3 regions of the Dickeya fangzhongdai genome follow, and region 3 is predicted to be linked to each of the others. Evidence: predicted binding sites of a transcription regulator. Region 3 holds the regulator's gene; each other region holds the start of a gene.
The links. The regulator Fur, encoded in region 3, represses iron uptake genes when iron is present. The targets are predictions, from matches to a motif close to ATAATAATGAGAACNACTATCAA.
Positions count from the first base shown of each region.

Region 1: a site for Fur is predicted at 3,073-3,095, ahead of ftnA (non-heme ferritin). Genes of this name have one in related genera too.
Region 2: a site for Fur is predicted at 2,940-2,962, ahead of sufA (Fe-S cluster assembly scaffold SufA). Genes of this name have one in related genera too.

Region 1 covers NZ_CP025003.1:2,371,847-2,379,722, reverse strand. Annotated here, with positions in the region: gene CVE23_RS10715 (response regulator) at 1-654, shown strand, start outside; gene CVE23_RS10710 (DNA/RNA non-specific endonuclease) at 1,183-1,842, opposite strand; gene ftnA (non-heme ferritin) at 2,387-2,896, opposite strand; gene copD (copper homeostasis membrane protein CopD) at 3,179-4,081, opposite strand; gene copC (copper homeostasis periplasmic binding protein CopC) at 4,085-4,465, opposite strand; gene CVE23_RS10690 (DNA polymerase III subunit theta) at 4,626-4,856, shown strand; gene CVE23_RS10685 (S9 family peptidase) at 5,388-7,424, opposite strand; gene purT (formate-dependent phosphoribosylglycinamide formyltransferase) at 7,708-7,876, shown strand, end outside.
Region 2 covers NZ_CP025003.1:3,048,814-3,056,689, forward strand. Annotated here, with positions in the region: gene sufD (Fe-S cluster assembly protein SufD) at 1-127, opposite strand, end outside; gene sufC (Fe-S cluster assembly ATPase SufC) at 102-848, opposite strand; gene sufB (Fe-S cluster assembly protein SufB) at 936-2,435, opposite strand; gene sufA (Fe-S cluster assembly scaffold SufA) at 2,450-2,821, opposite strand; gene CVE23_RS13520 (hypothetical protein) at 3,371-3,772, shown strand; gene CVE23_RS13525 (hotdog fold thioesterase) at 3,844-4,266, opposite strand; gene ydiJ (D-2-hydroxyglutarate dehydrogenase YdiJ) at 4,266-7,325, opposite strand; gene ydiK (AI-2E family transporter YdiK) at 7,678-7,876, shown strand, end outside.
Region 3 covers NZ_CP025003.1:1,449,627-1,457,502, forward strand. Annotated here, with positions in the region: gene nagE (N-acetylglucosamine-specific PTS transporter subunit IIBC) at 1-823, shown strand, start outside; gene glnS (glutamine--tRNA ligase) at 989-2,647, shown strand; gene fur (ferric iron uptake transcriptional regulator) at 2,723-3,169, opposite strand; gene fldA (flavodoxin FldA) at 3,513-4,040, opposite strand; gene CVE23_RS06745 (methyl-accepting chemotaxis protein) at 4,459-6,150, shown strand; gene ybfE (LexA regulated protein) at 6,212-6,493, opposite strand; gene ybfF (esterase) at 6,782-7,552, opposite strand; gene seqA (replication initiation negative regulator SeqA) at 7,809-7,876, shown strand, end outside.

The sequences.
Region 1 (7,876 bases), 920 kb from region 3:
GCGTTCGCCCAGTCCTGTGTCCGCCACGCGCTGCCCAAGCTGGAATGGCCTGATGGATGGATATACACCATCGCCGCTTCATTGAGCCAAATCGGCTGTGTGGGTATCCCCGCCGATATCGTCCAGGCCGACGCGGCCCAGCGCGATATCACGGAGGAGGAGAAAAAACTCCTTCAGGAACACCCGGATGTCGCCGGTCGCCTGGTAGAACACATCCCCCGCCTCGAACTGGTGGCCGAGATCATCCGCCACCAGGCCAGAGTTGCCCCGCACAGCGCCCCTACTGAGGTTATCCGCGGCGCTCACCTTCTGCGCGCCGCCCTCGAACTGGAACGCTATTCAGCCCGGGGGCCGGCATTGGAACACCCTGGGGAAATCCTGCGCGCGGTACGGCCGGCGATCCCTGAGTACATCATCAAAACCCTGGCTGATTTTCGCGCCAATGTGGCAGGCGTTCGTTCTGTGCGCATTTGCGAATTGAAGTCCGGCTGGGTGATAGATGAAGACATCCGCACCACCAACGACTTGATGGTGCTCACCAAAGGTCATGAACTCACCGACACCGCCATCTCCGCCCTTCAACATCTCCTCGCCGCCAACGCCGTTAAGGAGCCGATTCGGGTGCGTGGAGTTCCAGACACCGCAGCGTCTTAGCGACGTCATGGACGGAATTCGCCAAACCCGAATAGCGCAGACGTGGGGCATCGTTGAATGTCAGGCTGGCGGCCATTCTGCTGCGGAGGATTAGCGTCTTTTACGCTCGCATTGGGGCAATGATTGGTGCAGTGAATATGGTGGAAGTGAGAATGTTGTGGCAGTGAGAATGTTGTGGCAGTGAGAATATTGTGGCAATGAATAGTGCAATGCTCAGTGAGCAGGCGCCAAAGGCCGAGCACGGATAAAACCGCTTAGTCCGGCACCACAATAAATGCGTAATAATAATATTGGCCGTTCGATAATCGCCGACCGTGGTATTCGCTAAAAACCCACTGATTGCTCAGTGGGCCGTTTCCCTGGCGTTCAAATTAGCGTTTAGCATTGACATCATGTCATTAGAAGCGGTTATTTTATAGACGTTTTTACAGATCAATTTTTTGAAATTGATCGCTGCCACCGATCGGTTTAACCCGCACCGCCGTACAAATTATTAGCAGCGTTCACCGGTGTTCCCGCCATCGGCATTCAGGGCTGTTTAAGAGCCGGAAAGGGGTCGATGGAATACCGGGCGGAAAAGTCGCTGACTGACAGACGGGTGACAACACCGGTAGTGTTATCGCCCACAAAAACCTGTTGGGCAGACTGACTGCTGATGGCTTTATAAATCAGGGTCGGCACCGATACGCCGTTGCCGATTCTCCTGTTGCCGAATACGGCTCCCGTCACTACCCATACCTCGCCATCCTGCAACGCCAGTTTACGCACCGACGCTTCGATTTTACGCCAGGATACCCGGTTCAGTTTCGGCAACTGCGGCGTCATATTCGACATGGAAAAAGACTCATGCTGCGCCAGAGGATTTGGCATATCCCCCGCTGGCGTCATATGCCCCTGATCGTACCCTGAATACTCATAATCTTCAGTTGCTGATCGCATGGCCTGAGGTATTAATGGCTCAACATGAAATGAGTCGTGCCGGGAAATGCCGTCCGCCGCCTTGACTCGCTCGGCGGTTAAACGTTGTGCGGAAATTAATGGCGCTTTATTCGCATAACTATAAAGCACGACAAATTCAGTGAAACAAATCTCTTCGTCATAATGAATATTGGGTGTTTCATCATTGATAAATTTACCGGGACATAACGACTGACCCGCTATTACCGGTAAATACGCCATCATCAGCATCAATGACAATAATAAATAACGCATCGTTTGTTTTAATGCCATCAGCTCGCTCTCTTACGGAAGTACGGTGAATTCGATTAATCCTGCTGGGCATCAACTTATCGAGCCCATCGCTAACCGACGGCGGCCCAGACTGAGTCCGCCGGGAAGCCCCGTTATTATTCCGTTGGCCGTCGAAATAATCGTGTGTGTCCGGTACGCTCCGCGTTCACCAAACCGCAATGTCCACCAACGATGTATGCGATGGCGCATCAGCATCCGGGCAACAGACATCTCACCGCCCATATAATATTCAGACGGCGGATAGAATGTTCACAATCGGAAAGAAAGCAATGTTCATGCATAAAGTAATCATGCCTGATTACAAAACAAGAATTGGCGTGTCGTTACAAAATGACGTTTAAACCGAGGAAAGAGTATGGCTGAGGGAAATACCGAAAATATACCGCATGCGGTGCGATAGCTATAATCGCCGATGCCCCAGAAAAATAGGTGGGAAATACCAGTAAACCGGGCAGCCGGATAACCTGCTGCCCGGCCATCATCAGGCTGACGGCGTGACGGATGCCGCCATTTTCTTCAGATCCTGATCAATAAAGAACAGACCGCCTTCCTGAGCATTCACCATGCCCATCTTGTCGAGGATAGACTTGAACAGTTTTTCTTCTTCATGCTGTTCCGCTACGTACCATTGCAGGAAGTTGAAGGTGGAGTAATCCTGCAACGTCATGGCTGCATGAGCCAGCTCATTGATTTTACTGGTGATCAATTGCTCATGTTCATAGGTCAGTTTGAACACATCCTGCAGTGAGTTGAAATCGACCGGCGGTGCGGCGATTGCACCCAGCACGGGCAGGCTGCCGGTATCGTCCAGATAATCGAACAAGCGCTGCATGTGTTCCATTTCTTCACGGGAATGCGATTTCAGGAAAGTCGACGCCCCTTCGAAACCTTTGTCGCCACACCAGGCGCTCATCTGCAGGTATAAATTGGCGGAGTAAAATTCAAGATTAAGCTGCTCATTCAGCTTTTGAATCATTTCTTTTTTTAACATGGCCGTTCCTTATTTTTACTGGCAGGTGACTGATGGATTGGCATTATGCCTGCAAATAATAAAATTTAAAACATTCCATTAACCAATAAGTGAATAATTTCGCTATAAATTCAAAGCATTATCATTTAGCCATGATAATGCTTTTCATTATGGTAAAAATGATCGCAGATTATGATTTGATAATTATTTTCATTATCAACACTTGCTGTTAGAAAATAGGCCTGCGGTATTTATCTCACGCGTGCAATACGGCACAGGATATATTTCTCACCCTTGCACGATTCAAACCGGTGATAACGTAGCAAAAAAGCTGACCAGTGCGATGATCAGCACGGATAACGCCAGCTCCACCGTGGTTAGCCGCAGAAAATAGCCATACGCGGCGGTATTTGCCCGCCGAAAACGCGGCACCACCCAATACCGATTGAATAACGCCAGCAGCGCCATAACGGCCACCAGCAGAATTTTCACTGCCAGCAACGCGCCATACAGCCCGGCGGCCGATAATGGCCAGCCGAGAATCAGCCTGGTATTCACCAGCCCGGTCAGGATCGCCAGTGCAACAGCCAGGTGACCATAGCGGGAAAAACGCATCATCGTCAGGATAGCGTCCGTTCGTGTCTGCAACAGCCGCGCATCCTGCAACACAAACAGCAGTGGAAACAGCCCTCCGACCCAAAACGTCACGGACAGCAAATGCACGATCTGATTGATGCAATGCAATACGCCGGGCCATCCTTCCAGCATTGCCGCATGCCCCACCCACCCCATGCCGCATAATTGCAGTATGCCAAGCACCAGCACGCCCGCTTGCCGGCTATGGCTACGGCTACGGCTACGGCTACGGCTACGCCAGAAAAACACCACGCAGGCCATCAGCGCCAGCACGGGCTGCCAGAACCATATTTTCCCGAAGCGGGTGCCCAATACGGCGCGCCAGATGCCGGCATCGCCGATATTACGCCAGTCGCCGCTCATCAAGCCGGTTTGCGCCGCCAGTATGGCTACGGCGGTCAATAACGCCGCCACACAGCTGATCGCCATCAGACCGTGCAACTGCGACGCCAGCCGAACCCGATACGTTCGGGGAGCAAGCAGCGTGCCGTAACATGCCGAACCGACCAACAGCATCAGGCTGGAGAAATGTCCGAAGCACGACAACGTGTAGAGCCATTCCAGCGTCATCGCTTACTTAACGCCGAAGCGATAGCTTCCTTCCGTCTTGTGACCGTCAACCGACAGCACATGCCAGCGAACCTGATAACTGCCGCTGACCAGCGGCTTCTCAAGCGGCACCACCAGAACATTGCGATGGTCGCTTTCCACCGTCGCTTTGCCCACCGGCACGGTCTGTCCCGCCGACATCAATTCAACACCACTGAAAGCCGGTTCGATCTCTTCGGAAAAAAGCAGCGACAGAGAAGAAGGCGCTTTTTGCACCGGGGTATCTTTATCCGCTGCCGGCGTCTGGCTTTTGAGGTGCGCATGCGCCAGTGCCGAGTGGGAAATAACCAGACTCCCCATCAACATCGCTACACGCAGGGCCGGAAAAACTTTACGTTTCAACATGATTTCATCCTTTCTGACGATCCCCATTGCGCTCGGGAACCAAGAGTCAGCGGCAAGGATACGAGCACCCCGTCGCCTTGTCGAGGGACAGGACGGTAACAGAATTTGCCAATTCCACACTTCTGCTTTAATTTTGTGGCGCAACAGAGAGGAGGCAATCATGGGATACAATCTGGCCGAACTTCCTTATGAAGAAATGGAAAAGGTCAATGTGGATCTGGCGGCATCCGGCGTGGCGTTTCGCGAACGCTACAACATGCCGGTGATCCTGGATGAAATCGAGCAGCATCAGCCCGCGCACCTGCGCACCTATTTCCGGGAAAGGGTCAGCTATTACCGGGAGATGTCGCATCAGTTCTCCACCCTGCCTTACGACCCCAACAGTAAATAACGATCCCGTTTTCCAACATGGTTTCGAAGCGGCGCTACCCGGTACGGCCGGGTAGCGCCTGTTTGCCGTCTGATTCCAGTTTCTGCCGTCTTGCCTGAACCGGTCGCCTGACGTGGCGCCGTCCGTCAAAAAAACGCTTTTTTCCCCTTGCATCTCTGCGCAAACAGGAGGTTAATAAACAGGCAAACCAACCTTTTACCAAGCGAGGCACAACATGAGTAAAGGAATGGACAGCAAGAAAAACGCCAAGAAAAAACCGCTGAAAACCGCCGCGCAGAAACGGGCGGAAAAGCGGGCTAAACGGGCTCAACCACAGCCTGAAACCAACTGAGTTGCCGCCGTTCTTCCGGTCAATTGAACAGCATCATCGCCAAGGCAACATTTCTGCGATCACCCTCTGCCTCCTGACACCCGGTGATCGCAGTTTCAAACGCTGCTCAGTCGCTGTTATTCCCCCGTTTCCCCTGCTCCACCGCCTTGAGAATACCTGGGAAGTTACCTGCCTGACGTACAGACGCTATTCAACGCCGACTAGCGCTCCAGCACCATCAGCAAGAAGGTGAACTCCTGGGCGATATCTTCAAACTGAGCCAGACGGCCGGATTTGCCGCCATGCCCTGACCCCATATCGGTATGCAACAGCAGCAGGTGGTCATCCGTTTTCAGTTCACGCAGTTTCGCGACCCATTTGGCCGGTTCCCAGTACTGAACCTGAGAATCATGCAGACCGGTGGTCACCAGCAGGTGCGGATACCCCTGCGCCGAGACGCTGTCATAAGGGCTGTATTGTTTGATGTACTGGTAATCCTGCGCATTGTTTGGGTTACCCCACTCGTCGTATTCACCGGTGGTGAGCGGGATGGACTCATCCAGCATGGTAGTAAGCACGTCGACAAACGGCACCTGCGCCACCACGCCACTGAACAACGACGGCGCCAGATTAATCACCGCCCCCATCAGCAACCCGCCCGCGCTGCCGCCCATCGCGAAGGTTTTCGCCGGATCGCCGTAACCGCGCGCCAGCAACGCCTGCGTGACATCAATGAAATCCGTAAAGGTATTCATCTTGTTGAACAGACGCCCCTGGTCGTGCCATTGCTGCCCCAACTCGCCGCCGCCGCGAATATGCGCCAGCGCATACACGAAGCCGCGATCCAGCAAGCTAAGACGACTGCTGCTGAATTCCGGATCCATACTGCTGCCATAAGCGCCGTAGCCATAGACCAGCAGCGGACTTTGGCTCAGTTCGCAATCTTTGTGATACACCAGCGATACCGGCACCGACTCGCCATCGCGGGCCGTCACCCACAATCGCTCGCTCCGATAATTTCCGGCGTCAAAGTTTTTCACCTCTGATTGCTTGAGCACCACCTGAACGCCGGTCGTCATATCCAGCTCATAGATAGTCATCGGCGTGGTCATGGAGGAATAGCCGTAACGCAGCTGCGTGCTCTCCGGCGTCGGGTTATAGCTCAGCCAGGTCACATAGGCCGGGTCGTTAAAGGCAATCTGCCGAGATTCTTGCGTCTGCCAGTGAATATAGCGGATGTGAGTCAGCCCGTGCTCGCGCTCTTCGACCACGTACCAGTCGTCAAACAGCGAAAATCCTTCCAGCACCCGCTCCGGACGCGGGGCAATCAAGGCATCCCATGCCGACTCGCTGGCATCGTGGGCGCGGTAGAAACCAAAGGTTTTGCCGTCTTTGTTGGAGCGAACATAAAATGCGTCGCGGAAATGATCGACCACATATTCGTGATCCGGTCGCCGCGGCACAAACACGCGCGGCGTTGCCTGTGGGTCGGCGGCGTCCAGCAACAGAATTTCCGTGCTGGTGGTGCTGTCGAGATAAATCAGGATATAACGCTCGGACGTGGTTTTATCCAGACTAAGATAGAACGCGTCATCCGTTTCTTCGTACACCAGTTCGTCCTGCTGCGGATCCTCGCCCAGACGATGGCGATAAACCTGATAAGGCAGCAAGGTCTGCGGATTTTTACGCACGTAATAGAGAGTGCGGGAGTCCGCCGCCCACTCACTGCCGGCCGAGACATTTTCCAGCCGATCCGTCAGCCACTCGCCGGTGTCGAGGTCGCGAAACGTCACCACATACTGCCGACGGGACAGCAAATCTTCCGCCACGCTCATCAAACGGTTGTCAGGGCTGACGCCCAGCGCGCCCAGACTGTAGAACTCGCTGCCTGCCGCCCGCTGATTACCATCCAGCAATACCTGCCAGGAGTCGCTTCCCGTCTCCTGCTCCGGCTGACGCTGATAGATAGCGTAATCCTTACCGGGTTCATAGCGGCTCTGGTAGCGATAGCCGCGTTTCACGTAAGGCACGGAGACGTCTTCACCGGGGATCCGCGCCACCATTTCCTCGTACAAGGTCTGACGCAGCGCGGCATGGGGCGCCATGATCTGATCGCAATAGCGATTCTCCTCCTGCAGCCAGGCCAGCACATCCGGGTTGTTGCGTTCATCATCTCGCAGCCAGTAGTAATTATCGATGCGGGTATCGCCATGCATCGTCATCACATGCGGGCGTTTTTCGGCTTGCGGCGCTTTCATCCACGTCACTCCTTTCCATTCATTGATCAGGCTCTGCCTTACATCCCGCCTCGCGCTGGCGAGCCAACGGTGGTGAGACGGCAAATGCCCAAAGCCTGTCATGAATCATCGGGGGAATCCAGCTTGTGCCGAGATCTGCATGAATTTTCACTCGCTTTTGCGTACCGGTACGCGAGTAATGCCAAACGCAAACGTTTTCGTTTATACTGCGGCCACGTTCGGGCCCCGGTCTGCCCGGTTTTTACTGCAAGCTCTTTTTTACAACACCATCAGGTATCAGGTTATGTTAACAATGGGAACTGCCCTGCGTCCCGGAGCCACCCGCGTTATGCTGTTAGGCTCCGGCGAGCTGGGAAAAGAAGTGGCGATTGAGTGTCAGCGTCTGGGTATTGAGGTCATCGCGGTCGATCGCTACGCCGATGCCCCGGCCATGCAAGTCGCCCACCGCAGCC
Region 2 (7,876 bases), 1.6 Mb from region 3:
TCCCCAGTTGCATCACCTGTTGCCAGTGCTGCTGCGCCTCATCGGCGCGCGGCGCCGCGGCGTCAAACAGGCGCTGCCACTGCTGCAGCGCCTGTTGCGCTTTACTGTTGGTCGGTAAGCCAGCCATAGCCCTGCTCCTCCAACTGTTTCACCAGCGAGAAATCCCCGGATTTCACAATTCGCCCCTGATAGAGCACATGTACGTAATCCGGCCGGATATAGTCCAGAATGCGCTGGTAATGGGTGACGATGATAAAGGCGCGCTTACCGTCGCGCAGCGCGTTGACGCCGCCGGAGACGATTTTCAGCGCATCAATGTCCAGCCCGGAGTCGGTTTCATCCAGGATGCACAGCTCGGGTTCCAGCACCGCCATTTGCAGAATGTCGTTGCGCTTTTTCTCGCCGCCGGAAAAACCGACGTTGACCGAACGCGTCAGCAGGTCGTCCGGCATGTTCAGCAGCCGGATTTTATCGTCGATGAAATCCTCGAAATCGAACCGATCCAGCGTCGGTTGCTGGCGATAGGCGCGCACGGCGTTCAGCGCGGTTTGCAGGAAAAAGCGATTGCTGACGCCGGGGATTTCCACCGGGTACTGAAACGCCATGAAGATCCCTTCGCCGGCCCGTTCCTCCGGCGACAGTTCCAGCAGATCTTTGCCCTTGAAACGCAGCGACCCGCCGGTTACCTCATAGTCCTCGCGCCCGGCCAGCGTGGCGGACAGAGTACTTTTGCCCGAACCGTTCGGCCCCATGATGGCGTGGACCTCGCCCGGGTTAACCTGCAGGTTCAACCCGTTGATGATCGGTTTGTCTTCGACGCTGACGTTCAAGTTTTCAATCGTTAACATACTCTTACCCTTCCGGCGTCTTACCCGACGCTCATGATTATCGACACCGCTGCGCGGTGCATGGCGTGCCGTGGTGTTGGCGCATCATCAACCCACACTGTGTTCGAGGCTGATGGACAACAATTTCTGGGCTTCCACCGCGAACTCCAGCGGCAGCTCCGAGAACACGTCTTTGCAGAAACCGTTGACTATCATTGAGATAGCGTCATCTTCGCTGATACCGCGTTGCAGGCAATAGAACAGTTGATCCTCGCCGATGCGCGAAGTGGTGGCTTCGTGTTCCAGCTGTGCGCTGTTGTTCCTCACCTCCACGTAGGGAAAGGTGTGCGCGCCGCAGTCGCTGCCGATCAGCATCGAATCGCACTGGGTGAAATTGCGTGCATTGGTGGCGCTGGGCATGATCTTCACCAGCCCGCGATAGGTGTTCTCGCTGCGTCCGGCGGAAATCCCCTTGGCGATGATGGTCGAGCGGGTGTTCTTGCCGATATGGATCATCTTGGTGCCGGTATCCGCCTGCTGGTGACCGCTGGTCAGCGCCACCGAGAAGAATTCGCCCACCGAGTAGTCGCCGCGCAGGATCACGCTCGGGTATTTCCAGGTGATCGCCGACCCGGTTTCCGATTGCGTCCACGACATACGCGAATGGTCGCCGGCGCACAGCGCGCGTTTGGTCACGAAGTTGAGAATGCCGCCTTCGCTGCCCTGGCCGGAGAACCAGTTCTGCACCGTGGAATATTTCACTTCGGCATTCTTGTTGACGATCACTTCCACCACCGCCGCATGCAGTTGGTAACTGTCGCGCACCGGCGCTGAACAGCCCTCGATATAGCTGACATAACTGTCGTCGTCGGCAATCAGAATGGTGCGCTCGAACTGACCGGTCTTGGCGGCGTTGATACGGAAATAGGTCGACAGCTCCATCGGGCAGCGCACCCCTTTCGGGATGTAGACAAAGGTGCCGTCCGACGCCACCGCGGCATTCAGCGCGGCGAAGAAATTGTCGTTGGCGGGCACCACTGTGCCCAGATACTGGCGCACCAGTTGCGGATGTTCCTGAATCGCTTCGCTGAACGAACAGAAAATGATGCCCTGCTTCGCCAGTTCATCCCGATAGGTGGTGGCGACGGATACCGAATCGAAAATGGCGTCGACCGCCACGTCTTTGCCTTCCCGTACCGGTACGCCCAATTTGTCGAAAGCGTCCTCCACTTCGCGGGTCAGGTAATTGCTGTGGGCGACATCGCCGGCCGGCTGTTGCTGTGCGCCCGGCTGGGAACCGCAGCTGTCGTCGCACTGCCCGCAGGAGGGCGCGGAGTAATAGCTGTAGTCCTGATAGTTCAACCGCTCGTAATGCGCTTTCAGCCAGTGCGGTTCCTCCATCTGCAACCAGGCCCGGTAAGCGCTGAGCCGGAACTCCAGCATCCACTCCGGTTCATTACGTCTGGCGGAAATCGCCCGCACCACGTCTTCATTGATGCCGTGGGCCAGTTGGTCCATCGCCAGCTCGGTGAAAAAGCCCTCTTTATAACGGCCGTCATCGAGCCAGGTCTGGACATCGTCGGATACGTCTACATTACTACGCGCCATAATCGTGTCGCCGCTTAAAGCCCAAAACTTTCGCCACACCCACAGGCATGTCGGGCTTTGGGATTGTTGAATTTGAATACCTGATTGATGCCTTCCTGAACAAAATCCACTTCCGTACCGTCGAGAAACGGCATCGCCTTGAGCGGAATGAACAATCGCGCGCTTTCGCGCTGATAGAGCAGATCGGTGGGATCAGGCTGATGCACCAGTTCCAGTACATAACCGAAACCCGCACAACCCGACTGCTTAACCGTCAGCCGGATACCCTGCACCGACTCATCCCGCCGCATCAGGTTACTGATATGGGCCACGGCGCTATCGGTCAGCGTCAATCCCTGCCATGCCTGTTCGTCCAGTGAAAAAGTTTCTACATCGTGCGTTTGCATCGGAATCACCTCGTTTACTGTTATTGCCCCCCGCACGGCGGGCTGTGATACCGACCGCATGACATCCGTTTCCTTCGGCTTGATCGATTCGGATATCGATACTGTCAGAACTCACACAATGTTAATGATAATTATTACTACATCAACCGGGTGATTGTGGGGGCTTTTCCGGATGATAGCGGGGCTTTTCCCGGTTACAGGGTTCAGTACGCGCCATCCGCAAGCGATGTTTCGGCGCTCACCGCCCCGAAAACCAATAACTGACTATTGATATAGCAAAAATTGATAATTTATACCTATGGTTTTACCTGTTAGTGCTATCAACATTCTCTTATCATCAGTATAACACCTCTGAATCAGTCTATTTTTTGAACGCTTCTGCCATGCCAAAAATTCTCCGCCGCAAGCACATGATGATAAATTCAGCACGTTTCATGCAGAAAATGCGATCGCGATCGCCTCTTGCCGGTGAATGCACACCGGAGCGTTGCATGATGAGGCGCTTAAAAATATGATAATGATTCTTATTTGAGATATGAGGTGCCGGACATGTTCCCGTTCAGAGCCTGGTTGCAGACGCAGATTGATGACTACCGGCGGCAATTGCGGAATGCCACGATGGAATTTTATCTGGCGGAGTTATCGCTGGAGCGGGATGACGGCGAGATTGGCGAATTGCGGCACTACTACCTGACCGGCGTTCAAATGGCGGAGCTGAGCCAGCAGCAGGGCGACGAAAACAGTTACCTGTTCAGCCTGATCAAGATCCACCAGCGCCTGATTCATGAAATCAACAATGCCGAGCGCGACCACCTGTTCCGGGTACAGAGTTACTACTTTGCGCGCCAGACGTTGCAGCGCATCTGCACGCAATTCAGCCTAATGGGCAACTGGGACAAAGCCACCGCGTTCCAAACCGATTTTATGCAGCGGGTGGCGTTTATCCCCTGAAGTTTTATACCCTGAAGAGAGAGAGGCTGCCGGGCTGGGTACCCGACAGCAGCGTAACGATTGGCGGGAGGTCAGGCGTCCGGCGTGATCACCGCCGTAGTCAACCGCGAGGTGCAGCACAACCGATCCCGGCTGTCAAAAATATCAATCTGCCAGACCTGCATCCGTTTGCCGGTGTGCAGCGCGCGGCAAACGCCGCGCACCTCACCTTCCGTTACCGCGCGCAGATGGTTGGCGTTGATTTCCACCCCCACCACCCGCTGCTCGCCTTCCGAACACAGATAACCGGCGATCGACCCCAGCGATTCCGCCAGCGCCACCGATGCACCGCCATGCAACAGCCCGAAAGGCTGACGCGTGCGATGATCCACCGGCATCACGCCTTCCAGCGTATCGTCGGTCAGGCGCGTCATGCGGATGCCGATATGACCGGCCATGCCGCCCACCGCCATCTGATTCAACTGCTCAATATCTACGGTACGTTTCCACAGCATCACACCAGCTCCAGCAACGCCTGCAACGGATGTTTCAACCCACGCCCTTCCATACGCTTAACCTGACTGCGGCAGGAGTAGCCGGTGGTCAGACAGCGCGCCTGCGGCAACCGTTGCAGGGACGGCTGCCAGGAGAGAGCATAGATCCCCTGAGAGTGCGCCAGATTACGGCTCTCATGACCATAGGTGCCCGCCATGCCGCAACAACCGACGCTGACGTTTTCCAGCCGGGCGCCGAAATGGGCAAAAATGGCCGACCACTGTTGCCCGCTGGCCGGCAGCGCCGTGGTTTCGGTGCAGTGACCGAACAGATACCACGGTTCGTCGCGCAGCGCCGGCGCGCGATCGTCGCGGCGGGTCAGTAGCGCCGTTAACCACTCATGCACCAGTTGCACCTGAAAATCGCCGCGCCGATCGCCCAGCACTTCCCGGTACTCATCCCGGTAGCATAGCACCAGCGCCGGATCCACCCCCACCATCGGCAGGCCAAGACGGGCCACCCGGTTGAGGAATTCCGCGGTTTTACCGGCGGTTTTGGCAAAGCGCTGCAGAAACCCTTTGATATGCTGCGGCTTGCCGTTCGGCGAAAACGGCAGCAGCACCGGTCGCAACCCCAGCTTTTCCACCAGCCGGACAAAATCCGCCACCACCTGCGCGTCGTAATAGCTGGTAAACGGATCCTGCACGATCAGCACATGATCGGCACGCGCCTGCGGCGACATCTGCTCCAGCTGTTCCAGCGTGGTGGTCATCACCCGATGGCCGACAAATTGCTGGCGTAGCGACGGCGTCGACAGCAACGGCAAATCCACCATGCCGATGAACGTGCGGCTGACCGCATTCACCCACGGCTGGCGCAGGAAAAAGTTGAAGGTTTTCGGGCTGTGCGCCATCAGCGGAGCATAACTTTCCACGCCGGCCACCAGATAATCCCGCGCCGGCCGCAGATAGCGGGTGTGGTACAGTTGCAGGAAACGCGCGCGAAAACCGGGAACATCAATCTTGATCGGGCACTGGGTGGAGCAAGCTTTGCACGCCAGACAGCCGGACATCGCCTCTTTGACCTCGTGCGAGAAGTCATACACGCCCTGACGCGCGGCCAGCGTGTTGCGGGTTTTGGCGATCAGTCCGCGGAAACTGACGCGCTGATGCGGCAGCGCGTTTTCCAGCGCCAGCGGATCCACCCCCTGCTCCGACAGCAGTCGCAGCCACTCGCGCACCAGCGTGGCGCGACCTTTGGGCGAATGAATACGGTTGCCGGTGATTTTCATCGACGGGCACATCGGGCTGCGGGTATCGAAGTTAAAGCACAAGCCGTTGCCGTTGCACTCCATCGCGCCGCGATACGCGGTGCGCACCGTCAGCGGAATCTGCCGATCGTAGGTGCCGCGTTTCACCGCATCCACCTGCATCATCGGCGCGTCCACTCCCAGCGGCGCACAGATCTTGCCGGGGTTGAGGCGGTTGTCCGGGTCGAACGCCGCCTTGACCCGGCGCAATTCTTCATACAGCTCCGGACCGAAGAATGCCGGGCTGTATTCGGCGCGGAAGCCTTTGCCGTGTTCGCCCCACAGCAAACCGCCATATTTGGCAGTCAGCGCCACGATTTGATCGGACAGCTGCTTCATCAGCACTTCCTGCTGCGGGTCGCACATATCCAGCGCCGGGCGCACATGCAGCACACCGGCGTCCACGTGACCAAACATGCCGTAACTCAAATGGTGACTGTCCAGCAACGTGCGGAACTCGGCGATGTAATCCGCCAGATGCTGAGGCGGCACGCAGGTGTCTTCGGCAAACGGAATCGGTTTCGCCAGCCCTTTGCTGTTGCCCAGCAGGCCGACCGCTTTCTTGCGCATGCCGTAAATGCGTTCGATACCCGCCAGATCGCGGCAAATCTGATAACCGATCACCCCCGCCTCGCGGGCAGCCAGCAGCCCATCCAGACGTTCGCACAACGACGCCACCTGACTGTCGATAAGCGGCTCGTCGTCGCCGGCGAACTCGACAATGTTCAGCCCCAGCATCTCCTCGCCGGGCACATCGGTAATCAGTTCGCTGACCGAGTGCCACACGATGTCTTCGCGCGCCAGATTCAGCACCTTCGAGTCCACCGTTTCCACCGACAGCGCCCGCGCCTCCACCATAAACGGCGCGTTGCGCAGCGCGGAATCAAACGAGTCATATTTGACGTTGACCAGCCGCCGCACCTTGGGCAACGGCGTGATATCCAGCTTCGCTTCGGTAATGAACGCCAGCGTCCCCTCGGCGCCGGTCAGGATGCGAGTCAGGTCAAACGTTTGCATGTCATCGCTGAAAACATGACGCAGGTCGTAACCGGTCAGGAAGCGGTTCAGTTTGGGGAACTTTTCTATAATCAGCTCACGGCGTTCACGGCAGCGATGCAATACGGTGTGATAAATGCGACCGATCGGCGAATCGTCCTGCGCCAGCTGTTCCGCCAGCGCCACCGGCATCGCCTGGGTATCCAGCAGTTCGCCGCCTGGCAGCACCGCGCGCAGCCCCAGTACATGATCCGAGGTTTTGCCATACACCAGCGAGCCCTGCCCCGAGGCGTCGGTATTGATCATGCCGCCGAGCGTGGCGCGGTTGCTGGTAGACAGCTCCGGCGCGAAAAAGTAGCCGAACGGCTTGAGGTACTGGTTCAGTTGATCCTTGATAACCCCGGCTTCCACCCGTACCCAGCCCTGCTCCGGGTTGATTTCCAGAATACGGTTCATGTAGCGGGACATATCCACCACAATCCCGTGATTGAGCGCCTGTCCGTTGGTGCCGGTGCCGCCGCCGCGCGGCGTGAAGACCAGCTCGCGAAAGCGCTCCTCATCAGCCAGACGGGCCAGCAGCGCCACGTCGGCGGTAGAACGGGGAAAAACCACCGCGTCCGGCAGCAGTTGATAAATACTGTTATCCGTCGCCATCGTCAGGCGGTCGGCGTACTGAGTGGCGATATCGCCGGTAAAACCGTTTTGCTTCAAGGCTTCCAAAAAGCTCAGCACCGGTTGAACGATTCCCGGCGCTTGTGTGATCTGTGGGATCATTATGTGTTGACCCTGTCCGTGCGAGAGGTGTTTGCCAATAAACTATTTGCCAATAAACTAAATGCCGGCAGGCGACGCGTCGGCCATCCGCGGCTCCTTCGTTTTATCACATTTCCCCCGGCTGTGCGTTAATGGATCAATAAAAACTTAGGGTTGCGGCGGCTGGCGCGCCCGCGGCATAACGCTGACGATTCGCCCTCCCGGTCAGGAATCACTGTGCAAACCGGCGGAAATCACGCATGATAAATTCTGGCTCAAATCCTTTGCATTATCAGCCATCAGGGACGACAGCCAGCCCCGTTTTCATCATTTTGCATTAGGCCTGTCGCCTGAATTAACGAGGTAACCTCTCTTGATGAAACAATCTCAGTCACAGCGATTCGACCTCGCGCGAATCCTGTTCAGCTTGTTGTTTATTGGTATTTTGATTATTGCCTGTTTCTGGGTGGTGCAACCGTTTATCCTCGGCTTTGCCTGGGCCAGCATGGTGGTCATCGCCACCTGGCCGCTGCTAATCCGTCTGCAACAAATACTTTGGGGATCCCGCTCGC
Region 3 (7,876 bases):
CTCGGTGTTCTGGTTTGATGTGGCCGGCATCAATGATATTCCTAACTTCCTCAGCGGGCAGCAGGCGATTGACGCCGGCAAAGCCGTTCCCGGTATTACCGGGCGCTATCAGGCCGGTTTCTTCCCGATCATGATGTTTGGCCTGCCGGGGGCGGCGCTGGCGATTTATCACTGCGCTCGTCCGGAAAACCGCAGTCGGGTGGCGGGGATTATGGTGGCGGCGGCGTTTGCAGCCTTCTTCACCGGCATTACCGAACCGCTGGAGTTCTCCTTCATGTTTGTGGCGCCAGTGCTGTATGTGCTGCACGCCGTACTGACCGGGATTTCGGTATTCATCGCGGCCAGCATGCACTGGATTGCCGGTTTTGGTTTCAGCGCCGGTCTGGTGGATATGGTGTTGTCTTCGCGCAACCCGCTGGCGACGAACTGGTACATGCTGCTGCTGCAAGGCGCCGCGTTCTTTGTCATCTATTATGTGGTGTTCCGCTTCACCATCACCCGTTTTAACCTGATGACGCCGGGGCGTGAAGCCGCCGCGGCGCAGTCCTCATCCGAGGGAACCGCCGCTCCTGCCGGCAACAGCCAGTCGGTGGCGAGAGGTTACCTGCAGGCTATCGGCGGCAAGGATAATCTGACCGGAATTGATGCCTGTATTACCCGCTTGCGCCTGAGCGTGAAGGATTCCGGCCTGGTGGATGAACCCGCTGCACGCAAGCTGGGGGCGGCCGGGGTCATCCGTCTCAACAAGCAAAGCGTGCAGATTGTGGTTGGCACTCAGGCGGAAAACATTGCGGCGGCGTTACGCGAGGTGTCGCAGGAATAATTCGGCGACGCCCCATGGTTGTCAGATGTTGGGAAACGGAGCATACGGAGACGTACGCTCCGTTTTTTTATCTTAAACTTTCGTGAAACAAACGGTTGTTTCCCAGCGTGGCTTGTTGGATCATTAGTGGTTATGGGTTGTTTTTTCGCATTTGAGGAACCAAGCATGAGTGAGGCTGAAGCCCGCCCAACCAACTTTATTCGCCAGATCATTGATGAAGATCTGGCTACCGGCAAACACGACCATATTCAGACGCGTTTTCCGCCGGAGCCGAACGGCTACCTGCACATCGGTCACGCCAAGTCCATCTGCCTGAACTTTGGCATTGCCGAAGATTACAACGGCAAGTGCAACCTGCGCTTTGATGATACCAACCCGGTAAAAGAAGATATCGAGTACGTTGAGTCCATCAAGCATGACGTTCAGTGGCTGGGTTTTTCCTGGAGCGGCAACGTTCGCTACTCGTCTGATTATTTTGATCAGCTGCACTTTTACGCGATTGAACTGATTAATAAAGGGTTGGCGTATGTCGATGAGTTGACGCCGGAGCAGATCCGCGAATACCGCGGCACCCTGACCTCGCCGGGTAAAAACAGCCCGTACCGCGACCGTAGCGTCGAAGAAAACCTGACGCTGTTCGAGAAAATGCGCAGCGGCGGTTTCGCTGAAGGCACGGCGTGCCTGCGCGCCAAAATCGATATGGCCTCGCCGTTCATCGTTATGCGCGATCCGGTGCTGTACCGCATCAAATTTGCCGAGCACCATCAGACCGGCAACAAATGGTGCATTTATCCGATGTACGATTTCACCCACTGCATTTCCGATGCGCTGGAAGGTATCACCCATTCGCTGTGTACGCTGGAATTTCAGGACAACCGCCGCCTGTATGACTGGGTGCTGGATAATATCTCCATTCCTGCCCACCCGCGGCAGTATGAGTTTTCCCGCCTGAATCTGGAATACGCGGTGATGTCCAAGCGTAAACTGAACCAGCTGGTGAACGAGAAAGTGGTGGAAGGCTGGAACGATCCGCGTATGCCGACTATCTCCGGCTTGCGTCGTCGCGGATACACTGCGGCGTCCATTCGTGAGTTCTGTCGTCGTATCGGCGTCACCAAGCAGGACAACACCGTGGAGATGGCGGCGCTGGAATCCTGCATTCGCGACGATCTGAACGAGAACGCGCCACGGGCGATGGCGGTACTGGATCCGGTGAAGGTAGTGATTGAGAACCTGCCGGCAGGGCATGAAGAGTGGCTTACTATGCCCAATCATCCCAATAAACCGGAAATGGGATCGCGCCAGGTGGCGTTCAGCCGCGAGGTGTATATCGATCGCGCTGATTTCCGCGAAGAAGCCAACAAGCAGTACAAACGTTTGGTGCTGGGCAAAGAAGTGCGCCTGCGTAACGCCTATGTCATTAAGGCCGAGCACATTGATAAAGACGAGCAGGGCGTGATCACCACGATTTACTGCAGCTGCGATACGGAAACCCTGAGCAAAGATCCGGCTGACGGCCGTAAAGTGAAAGGCGTGATCCACTGGGTATCGGCGGCTCATGCACTGCCGGCGCAGTTCCGTCTGTATGACCGTCTGTTCAGCGTGGCTAACCCCGGCGCGGCGGAGGATTTTCTCTCCACCATCAACCCGGATTCGCTGACTGTCGCCCAGGGCTTTGTGGAAGCCAGTCTGGGTCAGGCTGAAGTTGAAAAAGCCTATCAGTTTGAGCGTGAAGGGTATTTCTGCGCCGATCGCGTTTATTCCAGTGCGGATAATCTGGTGTTTAACCGCACGGTCGGTTTGCGGGACAGTTGGGCGGGGTAACAGCCGCCCGGCTACCGGGAAAAAGACAAAAATAAAACCGCCGCGGCGGTTTTATTTTTTCTCTGCATCGAGTGATTAGCGTTCGTTGTGCGCATTGTCGTCTTCACGGCAATCGCCGCTACTGCAATGGCCGTACAAATACAGGCTGTGGTTGGTCAGTTTGATGCCGTGTTTCTCGGAGATCTCACGCTGGCGCGCTTCGATAGACTCGTCGCTGAATTCAATCACCCGGCCGCAATCCAGACAGATCAGATGATCATGATGGTGCTGCTGCGTGAGTTCGAAAACCGACTTGCCGCCTTCGAAGTTATGACGGGTAACGATGCCGGCGTCGTCAAACTGGTTAAGCACGCGGTAAACGGTAGCCAGACCAATCTCTTCCCCCATATCAATCAGCTTTTTGTATAAGTCTTCCGCGCTGACGTGGTGGCATTGAGGATCCTGAAGCACTTCCAGAATTTTCAGTCGTGGAAGTGTGACTTTCAGGCCAGCCTTCTTTAATGCGGTATTGTTGTCAGTCATGCGGATTTAGTCCTGTTACTTGCTTTATCTGGGAGGCTATTAGCCTAGTATCATCGGTCGGCTTAAAAAAGGTCACTGTGTCTCAATTATAGAACCGCGCCGTCGAAATGAAAACCACGGAACTTTTACAATATGATTCTTGCTAACTCTCTGTATTCAGAGTTGTTCCCTGCGAGAGACATATTGTACGCCAAGACAGGTCATTAAACGCAACCGGCTGACCGAGTGGGTATTGTACCCTGTCGGAATGAAAAGTTAAAAAAATGTATCACTGATTGTGATAGGTTTTGTCTATCTATATAGATATGGCTCTGAATACATCGGTATCAGAGCCATAGATGAATCAGGCCTGCAGTGCTTTCAGGTTCAGCTCTTCGCTGATTTGCTTGACCCAGTTGGAGACGCGTTCGCTGGTCAGCTCCGGCTGACGATCTTCATCGATGGCCAGACCGATAAAGTGGGTGTCATCCGACAGACCTTTTGAGGCTTCGAAGTAATAGCCTTCGGTCGGCCAGTGACCGACGATATTGGCGCCACGCGGCTCGATAATATCGCGAATGGTGCCCATGGCGTCACAGAAGTACTCCGCATAGTCTTCCTGATCGCCACAACCGAAGATGGCGACCAGCTTGCCGGCAAAATCAATCTCTTCCAGCGTAGGGAAGAAGTCATCCCAATCACACTGCGCTTCGCCGTAATACCAGGTTGGAATACCCAGCAGCAGGATGTCGAAACGCTCAAGATCTTCTTTGCTGCTTTTGGCAATGTCGTGCAGTTCGGCGACGTCGCTGCCCAGTTGTTGCTGGATCGTCTTGGCGATGTTTTCGGTATTGCCCGTGTCACTGCCAAAAAAAATGCCTATGAGAGCCATAGATAAAATAACCTCTTGATTCTTAAGGGTATGGTGCTTGCGTCACCCACGATCCGCTAATAATAGCAGACACTGTCTGACGGATAAACGTGTATCTGTTGCCATATCGTGAAATGGCGCGGAAGCGATTAATTGATTGTTTTTGCATCACTCCCTTAATGTTTTTTTAATTTTTTTAAAATACGATATTCGTACAGATGACTGAAAATATGGATAATTGGTTAAATATCTAATTTTTATTAGCTTTTAAACGACATAAAACACTAAACATTCCTATAGTTTTGACGATGACAGAGCATGGTGCTTTTATTGAATGTAAATGTGCAGCAATGTTTCTTACAAAGCGAGAGACTTTCTCATCGCATAAATCAAAACAAGACTTACCTCCTCGACCAATAGCCCATTTATGGAGTCAACTATGCAATTCCTAAAAAATATTGCCATTCGCACAGCCATGCTGTGGGTGCTTGGCATCTTCTGTGTGTTATGGATTGCTGTTTCGGTCTACACCATGTATTCGTTCCGGACCATGAACGAAACCTCCAAAACCAGTGCGTTGCTGGTCAACAATATGAATTTGGTTAACACCGGCAACGACCAGTATTTCCGCATGGTGACCCGACTGGCGCGTGCGATTGACTATCGTCAGAGCGGCGATAACCAGAAAGCGGACGAACAGCAAAAATCATCACAGGCCGCGCTGGATTTACTGAAATCCAACCTGGAAGCATTCAAGAAGATTGATCATGCCGGCATGTCGCCGGAGTTGGTTGACGCGGTAATCCGCGACTGGGGCAATCTGATTACTCAGGGCGTCGAGCCCATGTTCCAGCGTGCGGCGGACAAAAAGTTCGATGACTATGACAAATTCGCCAAAGATATCGTGCCGGCCTTCAGCCGCCAGTTCAACGTCTCTTTCACCAACTTTAATAAAGCGGGTTCGACGATGTTCGTCGATGCCGGCAACCGACTGGAGACTATCACTGGCGTCGGCCAGAACATTTTGCTGGCGGGGCTGATCGCCGGTCTGGTGATGTTATTCCTGACCGACCGCTATCTGGTGGCTTGTCTGGTGCGCCCGCTTAACGATCTGCGCGATCATTTCCAGGTGATTGCCAACGGCCGTCTGGGGAAACCGATTCTGGATTTCGGCAACAACTGCGTGGGCCGGCTGTTCCCGCTGTTGCGCGATATGCAGGGCAGTCTGGCCAATACCGTCAGCACCATTCGTACCAGTGCTGACTCTATTTATCAGGGCGTATCGGAAATCGCTTCCGGTAACAACGATCTGGCGGCTCGCACCGAGTCACAGGCGGCAGCGCTGGAAGAAAGCGCCGCCAGCATGGAACAGCTGACATCAACGGTGAAGCAGAACGCTGAAAACGCCAGCCACGCCAGTCAGCTGGCCCGTCAGGCTTCCACCACCGCCAGTAAGGGCGGGGATTTGGTTGATAATGTGGTGAAAACCATGGCGGAAATCTCCGGCAGCTCGAAGAAAATCGCCGAGATCACCAGCGTTATCAACGGTATTGCCTTCCAGACCAACATTCTGGCGTTGAACGCAGCGGTGGAAGCGGCCCGCGCCGGTGAACAAGGACGGGGCTTTGCCGTGGTGGCCGGCGAGGTGAGAAGTCTGGCGCAGCGCAGTGCGCAGGCAGCCAAAGAGATCGAACACCTGATTGCCGAGTCGGTGCGCTGTGTGGATAACGGGTCGACGCTGGTAGCCGATGCGGGCAGCACCATGAGCGAGATCGTGACCGCGGTAACCAACGTCACCGACATTATGGCGGAAATCGCCACGGCGTCGGATGAGCAGAGTAAAGGTATCGCTCAGGCCGGTCAGGCAATCACGGAAATGGATAGCGTGACTCAGCAGAACGCCGCGCTGGTACAGGAAGCCTCGGCGGCAACCCGTTCGCTGGAAGAGCAGGCGATGGTGCTGACCGAAGCGGTATCGGTATTCCGTCTGTCGGAAGAACAGTCGGCCGGTCTGCCGCCGAGACGCGATCGTCAGGCGCCGTCCAAAGCGGTGGCGGCTCCCGCCAAAGCCCTGCCGGCCGCTACGACGAGCAGCAGTAAAAAGAGCAGCGATAACTGGGAAACGTTCTGATAGTCGTGGAAACGTTCTGATGTAATAGGACGACCGGCGTCATGGACGACGCCAGCGAGGTTTAGTTTTCTTGTTCCGCCAGCTGCGCCAGCAGTATTTGTTCGATCAGTTCACTGCGGCTGATGTTTTTCTGCTCAGCCAACGCATTCAAAATGTCTACCGCTTCACTATTGATTTTCAGCTCAACGCGACGCAGACCCCGCACCCGGTCACGCCGTAACTGATTGCGTTTATTGATCCGTAACTGCTCGTCGCGGGAGAGCGGGTTGGTTTTGGGCCGCCCCGGACGACGCTCGTTCGCGAACAGATCCAGCGTGGTGCGATCCGTTTGTTCTTTTGCCATAGATAATGGTACTGCAAGAAATTCGGCCAAAACGCCGCTTTTGATCACCGGGATTCGAACACCGGGGTAATCCGTCGCTTTCGGCAACTCAGGCCGCGTTTTGATGAAATGTGGTTAACGATGCAAGTGGCCAGACAGCCGTCCCTCAATACTGCGCGCGCCATGATACCCCAGCCGTTGCGGTGGCGACAACGGTTTACTGGAGGGCGGCGCGCAATTAAACCGTAGATTGACTCCGGTTGGCGCCGATGTCCGGCAGCCGAGATTCCGACGTTGCCTGCTGCGTTATCAGTCGGCGGCCAGGAAACGGTGGATGGCGCGCAGCACCGCTTCCGGTTTTTCCGCATGAACCCAGTGGCTGGCGCCGCTCACCACGTGCGCTTTGGCGGCAGGGAACTGGCGCAGCAGCGCATCGCGATAGCGATCGTCCAGGTAAGGCGACTCGCTGCCGCGGATAAACAGGATCGGGCCGGGCCAGGCGGGCACCTCTTGCCAGCCAACGATGTGTTCGTACTGATCCCACAATACCGGCACGTTAAAGCGCCATTCTCCCTGCTGGAAAGACTTCAGCAAAAACTGGACGACGCCTTCTTCTCCCGGCAGGTAATCACGCATGATTTCCGCGGCTTTGGCGCGCTGCTCCACGCCAGCATCGCTAACGGCGCGAATGGCGGCGAAAACGTTGTCGTGACGACGCACCTGATAGTCCACCGGCGCGATATCAATCGCCACAATGCGCTCGATACGCCCGGCAAGCATTTCGGTCAGCGCCATCGATACCTTTCCCCCCATCGAGTGACCGACCAGAATCACACGCTCCAGCCCCAGTTCGTCAATCAGTTCACGCACATCCTGCGCCATCGCCGGGTAGTTCATCTCCGGAGAGCGGGGCGACAGCCCGTGGTTGCGCAGATCAATCTGCAACGTATCGTGGTGTTTTTGCAGGTCGCGGGCCAGAACGCCAAGATTGTCCAGATTGCCAAACAAGCCGTGAATGAGAATAACCGGTAACCGGTTCTGCGGGTGTTGCGCGTTTTGCCAGCGATAATTCAATTTCATGGTGAAGTTCATTCAGAGAGACAGTGGCTTAGGGTATCATGACTTTACCATGACGCTTCGCCGCAGGGTAAACTCTGTCGGGCAGCGCTCGTCGGGGCAGGGGATAGAAAGCCGCATTCATGGAACAGGGATGCGTGCGCAAATTCAGGATAATCCTGAATTTGGCGTCACCGGCGTCTGACGCTGTTCGCGGGTTGCGCATAGCCTGTATAATTCCTGATGATTGATTAAAGACATAAAACAGTACTGGATAAAAATGAAAACTATTGAGGTCGACGACGAGCTTTACCGTTATATCGCCAGCCACACTCAGCATATCGGCGA